Regions from separate parts of the Cedecea selenatireducens genome, predicted to be linked through region 1. Evidence: riboswitches for the same ligand, from Rfam matches in the RefSeq annotation. Region 1 holds a riboswitch; the other holds the start of a gene.

Region 1 (7,713 bases):
CGCCGTAATCTTCAGAGAAAAACGCATCGGTAAGTGCTGGTACAGCCAGGTTACATCAGTCAGAGTTAGCATCTCGCCCCGGAAGTTTTTCAATCAAAGTAAACAGCATAAAACAAAGCAGCAGCAGGAGCAGCGCCGTGACCGCGCCGTCCTGGCTACGGTAGGATCCGATCTGCTGGTACAGCCAGAAAGGTAGCGTCCTGAAATCTTCGTTACCGAACAGCGCCACCACGCCGAAATCGCCAATCGACAACACGCAGGCAAAGGCCAGCGCCTGAGCTATCGGGCGTTTCAAAGCTTTTAACTCAATGAGCCTCAGACGATTAAAGCCCCGAATATCCAGCGACTGGCAAAGCTGCGAGTAGCGCTCGGCGACGTCGCGCATGGGATTTTCGAGCACTTTTTGGGCGTAGGGAATCGCCATCAGGGCGTTGGTAAAAATCACAATGCCATCGGCAGATTGCGGCAGGCCCACGGTATTATTGAGCAGCAGGAAGAAGCCGGTGGCGAGCACAATGCCCGGCATCGCCAGAATCAACATGCCGCTAAGCTCAATGGCCTGGCCGGCGAAAATACGATTGCGAAGCCGCAGCTCACGAGCGCTCCACAGCAGCATCAGGGTTAGCGTCACGCTAATCAGCCCGGCGGCAACGGCAATGCGCAGCGAAGTCCAAAGCGCGTTCCACAGTGCGGCCTGCTGCAGTACGTTGCCCATGCTGCCATTAATGCCGTCCACCATTACCGCCAACAGCGGCGGTAGAAGAAGAAGCAAGGCCACAAGGATAAGCAGGGCGTCACAGATCTTTCTGCGCAGAGAATCCTGCGGATCGCGCCAGCCCTGAAGCTGGCTTACGCCGACAGGAATTGCCTTGCTTAGCTTCTGGCTGAGCAGCACCAGGCCAAGGCAACATGCCATTTGCAGCAGGGCCAACAGCGCCGCTTTGGCCGGATCGTAGTCGTAGCTTAGCGCCTGAAAAATAGCGAGTTCGATGGTGGTCGCCTGCGGGCCGCCGCCCAACGAAAGCACGGTGGCGAAGCTTGCGAAGCAAAGCATGAAAATCAGCGCCCCTACCGGAAGTATTTGCCTGCGCAGCCAGGGCCATTCGACAAAACGGAAAAAGTGCCAGCCCTGCATATTCAGCTGAGCGGCAAGCTGGCGCTGCTCGGTGGGGATGTTATCCAGCGCCTGAAGCAGCAGGCGGGTCGCCATCGGCATATTAAAGAAAACGTGCGCCAGCAAAATTCCCTGCAGCCCATAAGGGGAGAAACGCCATTCCAGACCAAGCCAGCCGCTTAGCGTTGCCAGCCAGCCTTCACGCCCGTAAACGGAGAGAATGCCGAATACCGCAACCAGCACCGGCAGAACCAGCGTCATGGCACAAAGCCGCAGCAGCGCCATTCGGCCAGGAAAACGGCGTCGGTACAGCGCCCGGGCTAAAAATATCGCCGGGAAAACGGAGAGTGCCGCAGAAAGAAACGCCTGCCAGAACGAGAAGCGCAGGACGTGCCAAAGGTAGCTGTCCTGCAAAAGAGCAAAGACATCCGTCTGCGGGGCGTTAAGCCACAGCGCCAGAAAAGCCGCCAGGGCTACCGCCACGATAAGCATCGCGGCAAATAGCCCTGGATACAGCCAGCCGGGTATTAGCGGCTGACGGCGCGTTGCCATTCATTAATCCATTCTGCGCGCTGGGTGGCGACCTGCTGAGGCGTAAATTCCAGCGTGGTTTTTGGTTTTACCAGCCCGTCGAAGCCAGCAGGCAGCGCCACGCTAGTGACCGGGTACATCCAGTTGCCGGTTGCAATGGTGTTCTGGAAACCAGGCGTGGTGATGAACTTAATAAACTTCTCGGCAAGTTCTGGCTGCTTGCTGTTCGCCAGTCGGCCTGCGACTTCAACCTGCAGATAATGCCCTTCGCTGAAGTCGGCCGCGGCGTAGTTGTCCTTCTTCTCTTCGATGATGTGGTAGGCCGGCGACGTGGTGTAGCTCAGCACCAGATCGGCTTCGCCTTTCAGGAACAGGCCGTAAGCTTCACTCCAGCCTTTGGTTACGGTGACGGTTTTCTTCGCCAGCTTTTGCCAGGCTTCCGGAGTTTTATCGCCATAGACTTTTTGCATCCACAGCAGCAGGCCAAGCCCCGGCGTACTGGTGCGCGGATCTTCGTATATCACCTTCCATTTCTGGTCGCCTTCAACCAGCTCTTTCAGGCTCTTCGGCGGATTTTTTAGCTTGTTCTTGTCGTAAACGAAAGCGAAGTAGCCGTAGTCGTAAGGAACGAAGGTGCTGTTCTTCCAGCCGCCGGGCACCTGTAGGGCGCTGGTTTCGACGTTAGAAGGGGCAAACAGTTTGGTTTGCGAGGCCGCGTCCAGCAGGTTGTTATCCAATCCCAGCACGACGTCTGCTTTGCTGTTCTTGCCTTCCATGCGCACGCGGTTCAACAGCGAAACGCCATCTTCCAGCGCCACGAATTTCAGTTCGCAGTGACAGTCGGCTTCAAACGCTTTTTTCACCGCCGGGCCAGGGCCCCAGTCGGCGGCAAACGAGTCGTAGGTGTAGACGGTTAATACGGGCCTGGCGAAAACGGGCGCGGCAACCAGCGCCAGCAGCGGCAGAAATTTTTTGAACACTTTGCACCTCAATAAAAGGGGGCAAAGGAATTGAGCGGAGTGTCTCAAATCCCTTCGCCGGCGTTATCCGGATCAGGTTCGACGGGTATTATCTCAGCTCGGACAAACTGTCCTGGCACCCCGTTGAGCAGGAGGGATTCTACTGACTTCCCCCGGATTGCGAAAGCTGTGTTACGAAAACGTTATGGACCAGGCGGAGCAAACCAGGCTGATTTAAAATCAAACCAGCCCAGCGTGTTCATGCGCACGCCGCGCATGCTGCGCTGCCCTTCAATGCGTAACCAGTGGTGAATCAACGGGATAACGTCATTGCGCTCGAGCATTTGCCTGCTCCATTCCGGCAGCGCCAGCGTTTTACTGTGCCAGCGGCGGGCATCGCCCTGCCAGTCGATCGGGATGCACTTTTGAATCAGAGGGACTTCATAAAGCTGGGCAAACAGGGAATATTCCAGCGGCATGGTGAAGTTCACGCTGTTCAGCCAGATATCGCTTTCGGCGTCGCCCTGATGCCACTCAGCATAATCGATCTCCTGAATAATCAGTTTCACGCCCTGCTCGGCCAGCAGTTCGGTCATGATGTTACTGATCACCCGATGCTCTACGTGATCGCGATAGTAGGTGAGGGTGATGCTTTCAAGCCCGGCAGGTTTGGCGGTAAGAGGTCCCGGGCGCGAGTGGTGCCAGCGCGGCAGTAGGCCATAGGCAGGGAACCAGTATTGCTGGTACTGCTCGGCAGCGCGGTAAATAAGGTTAACCGGCGAGAGAATATGGCCAATCCACTGGCGGACGCTTTCATGCAGGCCAAGTCTGGAGCGGCTATCAAACAGCAAATAGTAGCACCCCTCTTCCGGGCGGCTTTCTACGGCTTTCTCGCTGTCCGGCATGCCCTGAAGCTGCACGCCACAGCTCGACTCTTCACCCACTTCGGGCAAGACCCAGAAGTTAACCTCGTCTATCAGCGCCCTGAAGCCAAAATAATCATCAAAAGCGTGAATCTTCAGCTGGTTACGGTTATTCCGAGCGACGGAATAAGGCCCTGTACCGACCGGCTGGCTGGCGAAATCGGACATCGTTGTCCATTCGCGCGGTAGGATCATGGCGTTCACGCTGCCCAGCAGCCACGGCAGCCAGTCATCCGGCTGGCTGAGGTGAATATCCAGCGTCCAGGTCGTCGGCGAGGTTATCTGCGTGATGTGGGCAAACAGCGGCAGGGTGTTGATGCGCTGCAGGGAAGAGATGATATCCAGCATGTCCAGCTCACGGCCGTGATGGAAATGAATGCCGGGGCGGAGGAAGAAACGCCAGCGTAAAGGGGAAATTTGCTGCCAGTGATGGGCAATATCCGCTTCGAGTTCCCCATTTTCCTCATTTATTCGCGTCAGGCCGCTGAAAATCTGGCGGGCAATGTGGGTTTCGGAGCGCCTGAGCGCCGAACCGGGCAGCAGATTCAGCAGCGGGCGATAGTAAAGGACGCGAAGAATATGCCGGCCCTGGCGGAAGCTGCGCCCTAAATGAGAGATAAGCATCTGCCGCACCGCGGCCTTGTCGCCGACGATCTGCACCAGCTGATCGATTCGATCCTGTTCCAGAAGGTCTTCCGCCCGCTGCTGCTGGAGCGCCAGCCCTGTATAAAGGAAGGTGAGCTGTGACCGCTTGCCCCTCCCTGCTTCTGCCTGCCAGCTTAGCCAGCCTTTTTCCTGCATGGCGTTGAGTAAGGTCCGCATATGACGGCGGGAGCAGTTGAGCAATTCCGCTAAATCATTCAGCGTGGTTTCCTGAGGCTTGCCTTCGCAGCATTGCCACAGGCGGATGAACTGTTGTTGCAGACGAGATGAGGACATAAAAGAGGAACTCCCGGCGGAAACTCATCAATTTAACTTTCCCTATATTACGTCAATAATCATCAGCGATGAAGCGAGGAGGTGTTTATGAAGCGGTCATCACCTGCGAGGTTTTTCCAACAGTACTTTGCCGCAACGCAGTTTGTTTGTTCTGGATGGCTGGCTCGCCTGACGGTGGAGCAAAGACTAAGGATGCTCGAAGACTTGATGCAGTGGGAGGTTACAACCCCGATGCCCGAGAACGCCAACACGCCGACTCATGTGTGACTGAGTATTGGTGCTTTTACCACGCCAGCAGCTGTTTACTGCTGGCTTTTTTCGTTTAATCTTTACGCATTTAGCGAATACCTCTGACTACACCCTCCTTTTAAGGACAGCTCATGCTCTGGTTTTTGACCCGCGCACGTCGTTTTAACCCCGTTTATGCTGCCTTTATGGCCGTGTCTTTTATGATTGGCGTGGCCGGTGCGCTGCAGGCCCCGACGCTCAGCCTCTTTTTAACCCGCGAAGTTGAAGTTCGGCCCTTCTGGGTTGGTCTGTTCTATACCGTTAATGCGATTGCCGGGATCGCCGTAAGCCTGCTGCTGGCAAAAAGATCGGATAGCCGGGGAGATCGTCGCAAACTGATTATGGTTTGCTGCGCGATGGCGGTGGCAAACAGCGTTCTTTTTGCCTTCAACCGGCATTATCTGACGCTGATTACGCTCGGCGTGATGTTTGCCTCCATCGCCAATACCGCTATGCCGCAGATTTTTGCCCTGGCGCGTGAATATGCCGATCGTTCCGCTCGTGAAGTGGTGATGTTCAGCTCGATCATGCGTGCGCAGCTTTCCCTTGCCTGGGTTATCGGGCCGCCGCTTTCCTTTATGCTGGCGCTAAAGTATGGCTTCACCACCATGTTTCTTATTGCTGCCGGGATATTTGTTATCTCGCTGCTGCTGATTGTGTTTGCTCTGCCTTCGGTTGCCCGAGCCGAGCCCTCCGCCGAAGTGGCGATAACGGAGGTCAGCGGCTGGAAGGACAGCAACGTGCGGATGCTGTTTGTCGCTTCGATGCTGATGTGGACCTGCAACACCATGTACATCATCGATATGCCGCTGTGGATAAGCCAGGATCTCGGGCTGCCGGATGAGCTGGCGGGCTTATTGATGGGCACGGCCGCCGGGCTGGAGATCCCCGCCATGATCCTCGCCGGCTACTACGTGAAGCGCTTTGGGAAACGTAACATGATGGTGGCGGCGGTGGCTGCGGGCGTGCTGTTTTACCTTGGGCTGATCCTGTTTCACTCTAAAACGGCGCTGGTGGTGTTGCAGCTGTTTAACGCGGTGTTTATCGGGATTATTGCCGGGATTGGGATGCTGTGGTTCCAGGATTTGATGCCGGGAAGGCCGGGCTCTGCGACAACGCTGTTCACCAACAGCATTTCAACGGGCGTGATTTTAGCCGGCGTACTGCAGGGGACGCTGGCGGAAGGTTTTGGTCACTACTCTGTGTACTGGCTGATGGCAGGACTTGCGGTTGTTGCCCTGTTTCTCACCAGCCGGGTGAAGAACATTTGAGGGCTTCCCCTCTCCCATGTGGAAGAGGGGAAAACAGCTTACTGCATAAATGCAGGCAGCTTTTTCTCGTAGCCGGAAATGGCGGCTTCGTGCTGTAGCGTCAGGCCGATGCTGTCCAGGCCGTTCAGCATGCAGTGGCGGCGGAAACTGTCGAGTTCGAACGAATAGCTTTTCTCACCCGCCTGAACCGTTTGGGCCTCCAGGTCGACGACAAACTTAATGCCCGGCTGGGCTTCGACCAGCTTAAACAGCTCGTCCACCTGTTCGTCGCTCAGAATGACCGGCAGCAGCTGGTTGTTAAACGAGTTGCCGTAGAAGATATCGGCGAAGCTTGGCGCAATCACCACTTTGAAGCCGTAATCGGTCAGTGCCCACGGGGCGTGCTCACGGGAAGAGCCGCAGCCGAAGTTTTCACGCGCCAGCAGGATAGAAGCGCCTTTAAATTCCGGGTAGTTCAGAACGAACTCCGGGTTAGGCTGCTGCCCGGCATCGTCCAGAAAACGCCAGTCGTTAAACAGGTGAGCGCCAAAACCGGTGCGGGTGACCTTCTGCAAAAACTGCTTCGGGATAATGGCATCGGTATCGACGTTCGCCGCGTCCAGCGGAACGACCAGGCCTGTATGTTGGATAAATTTCTCTGCCATGGTGGTTCCTCTTATTTCAGTGTACGAATATCGGCAAAATGACCGGCCACAGCGGCAGCGGCGGCCATTGCAGGGCTGACCAGATGGGTGCGCCCCCCGCGGCCCTGACGGCCTTCGAAGTTACGGTTGCTGGTGGAGGCACAGCGTTCGCCCGGATTCAGGCGGTCGTTGTTCATTGCCAGGCACATTGAGCAACCCGGCAGGCGCCATTCAAAACCGGCTTCAATAAAGATCTTATCCAGCCCTTCTGACTCGGCCTGAGCTTTTACCGGACCGGAGCCCGGTACAACCATCGCCAGCACGCCTGGCGCGACTTTACGGCCTTTGGCGATTTCTGCGGCAGCACGCAGGTCTTCGATGCGTGAGTTGGTACAGGAGCCGATAAAGACTTTGTCGATGGCCACTTCGGTCAGCGGAATACCCGGCTTCAGGCCCATATAAGCCAGCGCTTTTTCGGCCGATGCGCGTTCAACCGGATCGCTAAAGGATTCTGGGTTAGGGATGTTGTCGGTAACAGAAATAACCTGGCCGGGGTTGGTTCCCCAGGTGACCTGCGGGGCAATGTCGGCGGCGTCCAACGTTACGATGGTGTCGAACTTCGCGCCTTCGTCGGTGCTGAAGGTTTTCCAGTATTCGACGGCTTCATCCCAGTCAGTACCTTTTGGTGCATGCAGGCGGCCTTTAACATATTCGAAGGTGGTTTCATCCGGTGCGACAATCCCGGCTTTGGCTCCCATTTCGATAGCCATGTTGCACAGCGTCATGCGGCCTTCCATGCTCAGGGCACGGATAGCGTCGCCGCAAAATTCAACCACGTGGCCGGTGCCGCCGGCGCTGCCGGTTTTGCCGATGATTGCCAGCACGATATCTTTGGCGGTGATCCCCGGAGCCGCTTTGCCTTTCACTTCAATTTTCATGGTTTTCGCACGACCCTGTTTCAGGGTCTGCGTCGCCAGCACGTGTTCGACTTCGGAGGTACCGATGCCGAAAGCCAGCGCGCCGAATGCGCCGTGAGTCGCGGTGTGGGAGTCGCCACACACGATG
Region 2 (7,713 bases), on a different contig from region 1:
TCGGCGTTTTACCCTGAAGTTTAAGCTCCAGCGCTTCGATATTGCGATAGCCGCCGATCACCGCATCCACCTGGCCCGCCAATAGAGCGCTGGTCAGCTGGAAGTTAACGTTTATCAGCTTCATTTCTTCCGGCCTGATGTGCTCATGCTCAACCATGGTGGCAAGCGTCGCCTGCTCAATACCGCTCACGGAATACCCTATTTTTTTGCCCTTGAGATCCGCCGGCGATTTGATGTTTTGATCCAGCGTCATCACCGTATTCAGCGGCGAGTTTATCAGCGTGCCCACGCGCACCAGCGGCAGGCCCTGGTCGGCAAAGAAATGCAGCTGCGGCTGGTAGGTGATGGCCAGGTCGGCCTGCCCGGCGGCGACCAGGCGTGGCGGCAGGGCAGGGTCGGACGGTGGGATAATCTTCACATCCAGTCCCTCAGCTTTAAAAGCGCCTATCTGTTCGGCGACCATGATCGGCGCGTGATCGGGATTGATGTACCAGTCGAGCACCAGCGTCAGCTTTTCGGCGGCGGAGGCCTGGGCGGCAAAGGCAGCGGTGAGCAGCAGGCCACAAATCGTTTTTTTCATTTTAATTGGTTCCTTAATTAAGACGGTTATTCAGTGTTTTCAGGCGACCAGGCGATCAACCGCCGCAGCAGGACATCTACCGCCAGCCAAAGCAGAACGGTCATCAGGACTAAAATAAACAGCGCGGCAAAACAGACGTCGGTTTGCATACGGGCGTTGGCGTTGAGCATGACGTAGCCCAGCCCTTCGGCAGAGCCGACCCATTCGCCAATAATTGCCCCGATGGGGGCCACTGCGGCCGCCATGCGCAGGCCTGATCCAAAAGCAGGCAGCGCCGCCATCAGCCGCACGTGCCTCAGCTGTGCCCAGCGCGAAGCGCCCATGGTGCGGGCCAGGTCCAGATAGTCGTTGTTCACCCGACGCAGCCCGTCAAAGAACGACGACACCACCGGGAAGAAGATAACCAGTACGGCCATCGCCACTTTGGCGCTCATGCCAAAGCCAAACCACAGCACCAGCAGCGGAGCCAGGGCGAAGACCGGGATTGCCTGACTGGTGAGCACCAGCGGCATTAGCCAGCGCTGCAGGCGGGGGGAAAACATCATGCCCAACGCCAGGCCTGCGCCGAACAGCACGCCGAGGACAAGGCCGCTGATAATCTCTGAGGCGGTGACCAGCGTGTGCCAGACGAGATAGTCGCGGCCATGCCATAACGCCAGCGCCACCGCCGAAGGTGAAGGCAAAAGAAAGGCGGGAATATTGCCGAGGGTGAGCAGATACCAGAGCAGCAGCAACCCGGCGAAGACGGTCAGCCCCCGGCACAGGCGAGTAGCATGACTTTCTGAGGGTGACCTCATTCTGCGGCCCTCATCAGCTGTTGCAGCAGGCTGGCCTGGCTTTTCAGCAGGTCAACATCGTCCGGCGCGCGAGGCGGTTGCCCGGCAATAACATGCGTATCATCGATGCCCGCAGGCCAGCGGGACAGCACCAGCAGGCGGTGGCTGAGCCGACAGGCTTCCATAGGATCGTGGGTGATCAGCAGCACGGTGTTTTTTACCAGCAGCTCCGCCGCCAGATCCTGAATCGCCGTTCGGGTAATGGCGTCCAGCGCCGAAAACGGCTCGTCCATCAGCACTATCGGCCGCCGTTCGTAGAGCGTTCTGGCGATAGCTGCGCGCTGCCTCATACCACCCGACAGCGCGACGGGCAAAGCTTTGGCATAGCCCGCCAGCCCAACCTGCTCAAGCAAATGCGCCGTCCACTGGCGATCAACAGTCTCGCCACGCAGGCGCGAACCCAGGGCCACGTTCTGCTCGATGTTCAGCCAGGGATAAAGCAAATCTTTCTGCCCCATCCAGGCTATGCGCCCGGCAACGGGCTGGCCGTCGCTGCAGGTCACGTTTCCGGCACTGGCCTGCGCCAGCCCGGCGATAATCTTCAGCAGGCTGGTTTTACCGGCACCGCTCGCGCCCAGCAGGGCAACGAAGCTCCCGCCAGGAATATCAAAATTCAGCCCTTCAAAAATGGTCTGGCTGCCAAACCGCAGGCTGAGATCGCGAACCTGAATGCCCGGCGAGGTATGGCTTTCGGTCATGAGGCATTCAGCCCCATTTGCCAGAACGCGGATTCAAGCTGCGTTGCGGTGGTGAATATTTGCGAAAGCTCGGCGAAGCGGCTCTCTGCCCCGCGCTGACGCCCTACGGTTTCAAGTAGCTGAACAGCGGCCTGCACCCCGGCCAGATAGCCCTCATCGCCATAGTTACGGATCCAGGTGGCGTAGGGGTTGCCCTCCATTACCGTGTCGGGGCTGTGCAGCAAGCCAAGTCCGATTTCGGCATAGCCAGCCACGCAAGGCAGCAGGGCGGCCAGCAGATCGAGCGCGTCACCTGAATGGCCGATATCCAGCACGTAGCGGGTGTAATTCATGGTTTCCGGTGCTTCCGCCTGGGCGGCCATCTGCTCCTCGTCTAAACCCCAGCTTGCACACCAGGCCACGTGGAGCGGCAGTTCAGAAACTATTGCATTCAGAGAGGCGGTCGCGGCGCGCATTTCGGGCAGCGTGCGGAGCTTGCTCACCAGAAGGGCATAGGCACGGGCAAAGTGGATCAGGAAAAGGTAATCCTGGGTCAGATAGCGCTGAAATGCTGCTTTGGGCAATGTTCCGGCGGCAAGCTGCTGCAGAAAAGGATGATCGACGTAATCCTGCCAGTGGCGACCGGCCTGCTGACGCAGCCGTCCGTAAAGACCGTTTTCGAAAAGTGGGGTGTACATGGGACCTCCTGTGTAAGTGGAGATCCGGGCGCGCAGAGGTATGAACAGGCAATAACACAGGCGAAATTGCCGACCGTCCCTTCGCTGGCATGACCCAGATCAGGTTCAAAGGGTTCGGCTTACGCCATCTCAGCCCATACAGGACACCCCTCGGAGGTGCCTGTTATACGACATTTACTTTTTGATTACAATCGTCAGGCGCTGTGCCTGGCCCCGATCAAACCGGTGATTCGTTTAGTGCGGTATCTCAATATTTTGCTGGCGTTTGGGGCGAAACTTTTGTCACTGTAGGCCGATTACCCCGAGTCTAAGGACGATATCCGATGAAAAAGATTGGCTTTCTCTCGTTTGGCCACTGGTCGCCCTCCGCCCAGTCCGGCACGCGCTCTGCGGCAGACACGCTGCTGCAATCTATCGACCTTGCCGTTGCCGCAGAAGAGCTTGGCGCGGACGGCGCTTACTTCCGCGTGCATCACTTCGCTCGCCAGCTAAGCTCGCCATTTCCGCTGCTGGCAGCCATTGGGGCAAAAACTAAACGTATTGAAATCGGCACTGGCGTTATCGATATGCGTTATGAGAATCCGCTTTATATGGTGGAGGATGCCGGTGCTGCCGACCTGATTTCCGGCGGACGCCTGCAGCTCGGGATAAGCCGCGGCTCTCCTGAGCAGGTGATCGACGGCTGGCGCTACTTTGGCTATGTGCCTGGAGAAGGGGAAACCGAGGCCGATATGGCTCGCCGCCATACCGAGGTGTTCCTCGAAGCGCTGAAAGGCGAAGGCTTTGCCGAGCCGAACCCGCAGCCGATGTTCCCCAATCCTCCGGGGTTGTTGCGCCTTGAGCCGTTTTCTGCCGGACTGCGCGAGCGAATCTGGTGGGGAGCAAGCTCCAACGCGACAGCTGTGTGGGCCGCGCAGTCAGGGATGAACCTGCAAAGCTCGACGCTGAAAACCGATGAAACCGGCGAGCCGTTCCATATCCAGCAGGCGAAGCAAATCCGCGCCTATCGTGCCGCCTGGAAAGAGGCGGGCCATGCGCGTGAGCCGCGCGTTTCCGTCAGCCGCAGCATCTTCGCGTTAATGGATCAGCGTGACCGCAACTACTTTGGCGGCAGCGGCAAAGAAGGCGACCAGGTGGGCTACATCGACCCACAAACCCGGGCTATTTTTGGCCGCAGCTATGCCGCCGAACCGGAACTGCTCATTAAGCAACTGGCGCAGGATGAAGCGATTGCCGAAGCCGATACGCTGCTGTTAACCGTGCCAAACCAGCTGGGCGTGGACTATAACGTGCACGTAATCGAATCTATTCTGAAGCACATCGCGCCGGAACTGGGCTGGCGGTGAACTTCGAAGATATTGTGCTGAGCGACGCGCTGAATAAAGACCTGCATGATTTAAGCTGACGTCTGTATGTTTCCAGGCCTGCCGTGGGAGACCCGGCGGGCTTTTCTATTTTGGAAAAACAAAAGGCAGGCCTACTATTTTTGGTAGGTTATGGTTTTTATTTAGCGGCATTGAATCGTATTAGAAGAGGTTATTATATACGGCACATTACCGTACTGAATAAGCCAGATAACTGGCGTTTACATATAAACATTATAAAGGGATAGCGTTGTGTTGAAGAGACTGGTCACGGGGCAACTCAGTTTGCCGATGACGTTTTGGGGATGGGGTTTTTGCGGGGGATTTCTTCTTGGGCTCGTAGGTATCGTCGGGATACATGCCAACCTCCCTGCTCTGGTGCCGCTGAGCTATCTGCTTAAAATAGTGCTGTTTAGCGCGGTATTATCCGGCGTGACATGCATTCTTCGCAGAAAAATCACCGTATTTGGCGTGCTCGCATTTCTGGTTGTCCTCGTGCAGGTCGTCATGGGCGTCGTGATGGCCGTTGGGCTTTCTTCTTTGTTATTCCAATAACCCGTGGCTGTAGCTGATAAATCCAGGCGGTCACCGTCCTGCCATCAAGCGTGGTGACATCAATCTCTACACGATCGTAACCGGCCTCGAACTCATCCAGCATCGGCCAGTGTTCGTGCAGGTTGGGAGATATAAACAGATAGCCGTGCACCTCCGGGCCGTTCTTGTCCAGCAAGATGCCGGGAAAATCGGCGGCGGCTCCCCAACCTTTTTCATAAAAAGTCCCGTTCACGTAGCCAGGCCGCCACTCTCCGCCGATGTTCTCCATGATATGTGCATTAACATGGCCGGGGCGAAGCGTGCCGTAAACAAACAATGATTCCATTTTTCTTCCTCGTGCAGAGCAGCTAAATCAGGGGTAGGGAAGGGGATTTAACATACGGCGTAATTGGGCGGCTGGCAACGGGAAAGCCTTTCTCAAGTGTTTAGTATTTCTGGCTGACATTAGCTTAGACAACAGTTGACTGAGTATGTGGTTATGTGTGAGGTATACCTTCGCTGTTAGTGATAAATCATAATAATGCGCGCATGTTTAGATGATTTCGTTATTTAATTCGTAAGAGATATGTTTTTTTGTTGGATTGTTTTTATCAGGTGAAGATGTTGATGACTGAGTTATAGGATATAACAACCTGTACTGTATGGAATCAACATGTAAAGCACGGCTTAAGATACATTGGTCGATTTGGGGGTTTTATATAAATTACAATTAGAATAACCCCAAAAAAATAGCTAAGATACCGACATTCTGATGTTGAATGCCTCCGACCTATCATAGGCTGGATGCTCAATACGTCTTCAAGAAACCTGTGGAACATCTGCTATGAATGATAACGAAGATTCACTATTTAAGAATAATAGTCTTTCCCTTCAGCAAAAACTCGAACGAGCGCGCATGGAGCTTCTTGACTTATCTGCGCGTAATAAACTCCTAAATATACCAAAATCTAAGACAGCGAAACTTTTGGAAATTACTGACGAGAGGTCTACTGAGATCTATCGTCTTCTCGTACAAGAAGGCAAAGCATTCACTTTTTTGCCAGGACGAGCGGGTAGAAAAGGAGAGTTAATTGATGTTGAAGAGATGGAAAACGATCCTGATGCGGTGAACATAAATGAAGCATCACTCATTTTTGATGATGATATTGCCCCAAATGCTATCCGTGCCGAGCATCAGGACACTAAGCTTCAAACAAGATTGACTCTCCAGGGGCTGCAAAAAAAATTGCTGGATCTATACCATGACGCCAGAACATTAGAGGAAGAACAAGGTGTAAATATTCTCTATTTAACATTGGGCTCCTTAAAATGGATCGATCCTAACAATAAAGAGAACGTAAGGTATGCACCTTTAATCCTGATTCCTGTTTCTCTTGAGCGCGGAACCGTTGGTGAAAGATTTAAACTGCGGGCAAGGCAAGATGAAATTATTGAAAACCTTTCTCTGGAAGCTTATCTCCAGCGAACTCATGAAATTATACTGCCCAAGCTCAATACAGATGATGCGTTTGATCTTTCCAGATACATCGATGAAATTGCCCAGGCAGTACAGGTAAAATCAGATTGGGGTGTTCAGGAAAACGATATCACGCTGGGATTTTTTTCCTTCGCTAAGTTTCTAATGTATCGTGACTTAGACCCGGAAAACTGGCCTGAAGGCGATAACATCACGGCCCAACCTCTTATACAATCCCTAATGGTTGATGGGTTTGATGAACCAGATGAGAGACTCCATGATGATACACCTATAGATCCTTTCATCCTTCCGAAAGATATGCTCCATATTATGGATAGCGATACTTCTCAAACCCTTGCTATCCACGACGTGCGTCAGGGGAAAAACTTGATTATCCAGGGGCCGCCTGGAACAGGGAAGTCCCAGACAATAGCCAATGTTATTGCTTCAGCTGTCGCGGACGGGAAAACAGTTTTGTTTGTTGCTGAAAAAATGGCCGCGCTTGAAGTTGTTAAACGTCGTCTCGACTATGCAGGAGTGGGAGATGCTTGCTTAGAACTACACAGTAATAAGGCAAACAAAAAAGTTTTTCTGGAAGAGTTAAAAAGGGTCTGGGAGTTAGGATCGCCTAGAGGGGAATTCCCTGAAGCACTAGTTGAAAATTTAACAGATGCCAGGGACAAACTGAATGAGCATCCGGCAAGGCTGCACAAAATATATCATCCCTCGACATTCACACCTTATCAGGTCATGGGCAATCTGGTTCGGTTACGTCAGTCAGGTCATGCAGCTCCTGATTTTAGTCTCGAAAAATTTGAAAACTGGAATGCCGACGATTTCAACAAGCGACTTGATCTTGTAAGAGAAATAGTTGAAAGAATTCAGGATATTGGTATTCCCGATCGTCACCCGTGGAATGGCGTTGGTCTTGAGCAGATTTTGCCAATGGATCTGGAAAAATTGCTTGTGCGTTTGCAACATCTGGAAGATAACGTTGAACGTTTTGCTGATGATATGGCCAGTCTGTCAGAAAAACTGGAGGTGATACCCGTTCCAGATTTATTCTCTTCAGTTAGCGAATTAGTTGATATAGCAGAGTGTATAAAGAAAGCACCTGACTTATCAGCCCGGGCCCTGACTTCAACCAGTTGGCAAGATGAAATGCCTGCTATTAAGCGACTTGTTGTATTAGGCAAAGAGTATCAGCTAGCCCGATTAAACCTTGAAAATGACATCATTGCCGAAGAAATTGAAACGCCTGTCGATGAACTTGAAGAGTCTCTGGCAACACTTCCAGGAGATTTCCAGATAAGTGGTTTTACCGCCGCGCGTGCTCTGGAAAAACAGTTAGCGAAGTTACGGCTTGATGCTTCCCGCTTACATGAAGAACTTGGTACTCAGGAAGGATATTACACGATTCAGGAAATTGAGCGGCTAATAGCTTTGGGGGAAAGGATTGCAGCGGCCCCTGACGCCAGTCCCGATGCATTTATTGCATCAGTATGGGATCATGGCGTGGAAAAGGCAGCAGAACTTGTTGAGTCAAT

What was found. A riboswitch is a leader RNA that binds a small molecule or an ion and turns the genes downstream of it on or off. The one in region 1 is predicted to bind thiamine pyrophosphate.
Region 2: another riboswitch for thiamine pyrophosphate. It lies ahead of tenA (thiaminase II); the one in region 1 lies ahead of thiB (thiamine ABC transporter substrate binding subunit).

What each region holds. Positions count from the first base shown of each region.
Region 1 is NZ_JBHIKW010000003.1:39,662-47,374, reverse strand. Features, by position in the region: gene thiQ (thiamine ABC transporter ATP-binding protein ThiQ) at 1-72, opposite strand, end outside; gene thiP (thiamine/thiamine pyrophosphate ABC transporter permease ThiP) at 56-1,666, opposite strand; gene thiB (thiamine ABC transporter substrate binding subunit) at 1,642-2,625, opposite strand; TPP riboswitch at 2,657-2,758, opposite strand; gene sgrR (HTH-type transcriptional regulator SgrR) at 2,808-4,466, opposite strand; gene sgrT (glucose uptake inhibitor SgrT) at 4,554-4,733, shown strand; gene ACE38U_RS05595 (sugar efflux transporter) at 4,847-6,025, shown strand; gene leuD (3-isopropylmalate dehydratase small subunit) at 6,064-6,669, opposite strand; gene leuC (3-isopropylmalate dehydratase large subunit) at 6,681-7,713, opposite strand, start outside.
Region 2 is NZ_JBHIKW010000001.1:398,748-406,460, reverse strand. Features, by position in the region: gene ACE38U_RS01930 (ABC transporter substrate-binding protein) at 1-580, opposite strand, end outside; gene ACE38U_RS01925 (ABC transporter permease) at 607-1,377, opposite strand; gene ACE38U_RS01920 (ABC transporter ATP-binding protein) at 1,374-2,114, opposite strand; gene tenA (thiaminase II) at 2,111-2,791, opposite strand; TPP riboswitch at 2,851-2,952, opposite strand; gene ACE38U_RS01910 (LLM class flavin-dependent oxidoreductase) at 3,115-4,137, shown strand; gene ACE38U_RS01905 (hypothetical protein) at 4,408-4,710, shown strand; gene ACE38U_RS01900 (gamma-glutamylcyclotransferase family protein) at 4,661-5,035, opposite strand; gene ACE38U_RS01895 (DUF3320 domain-containing protein) at 5,534-7,713, shown strand, end outside.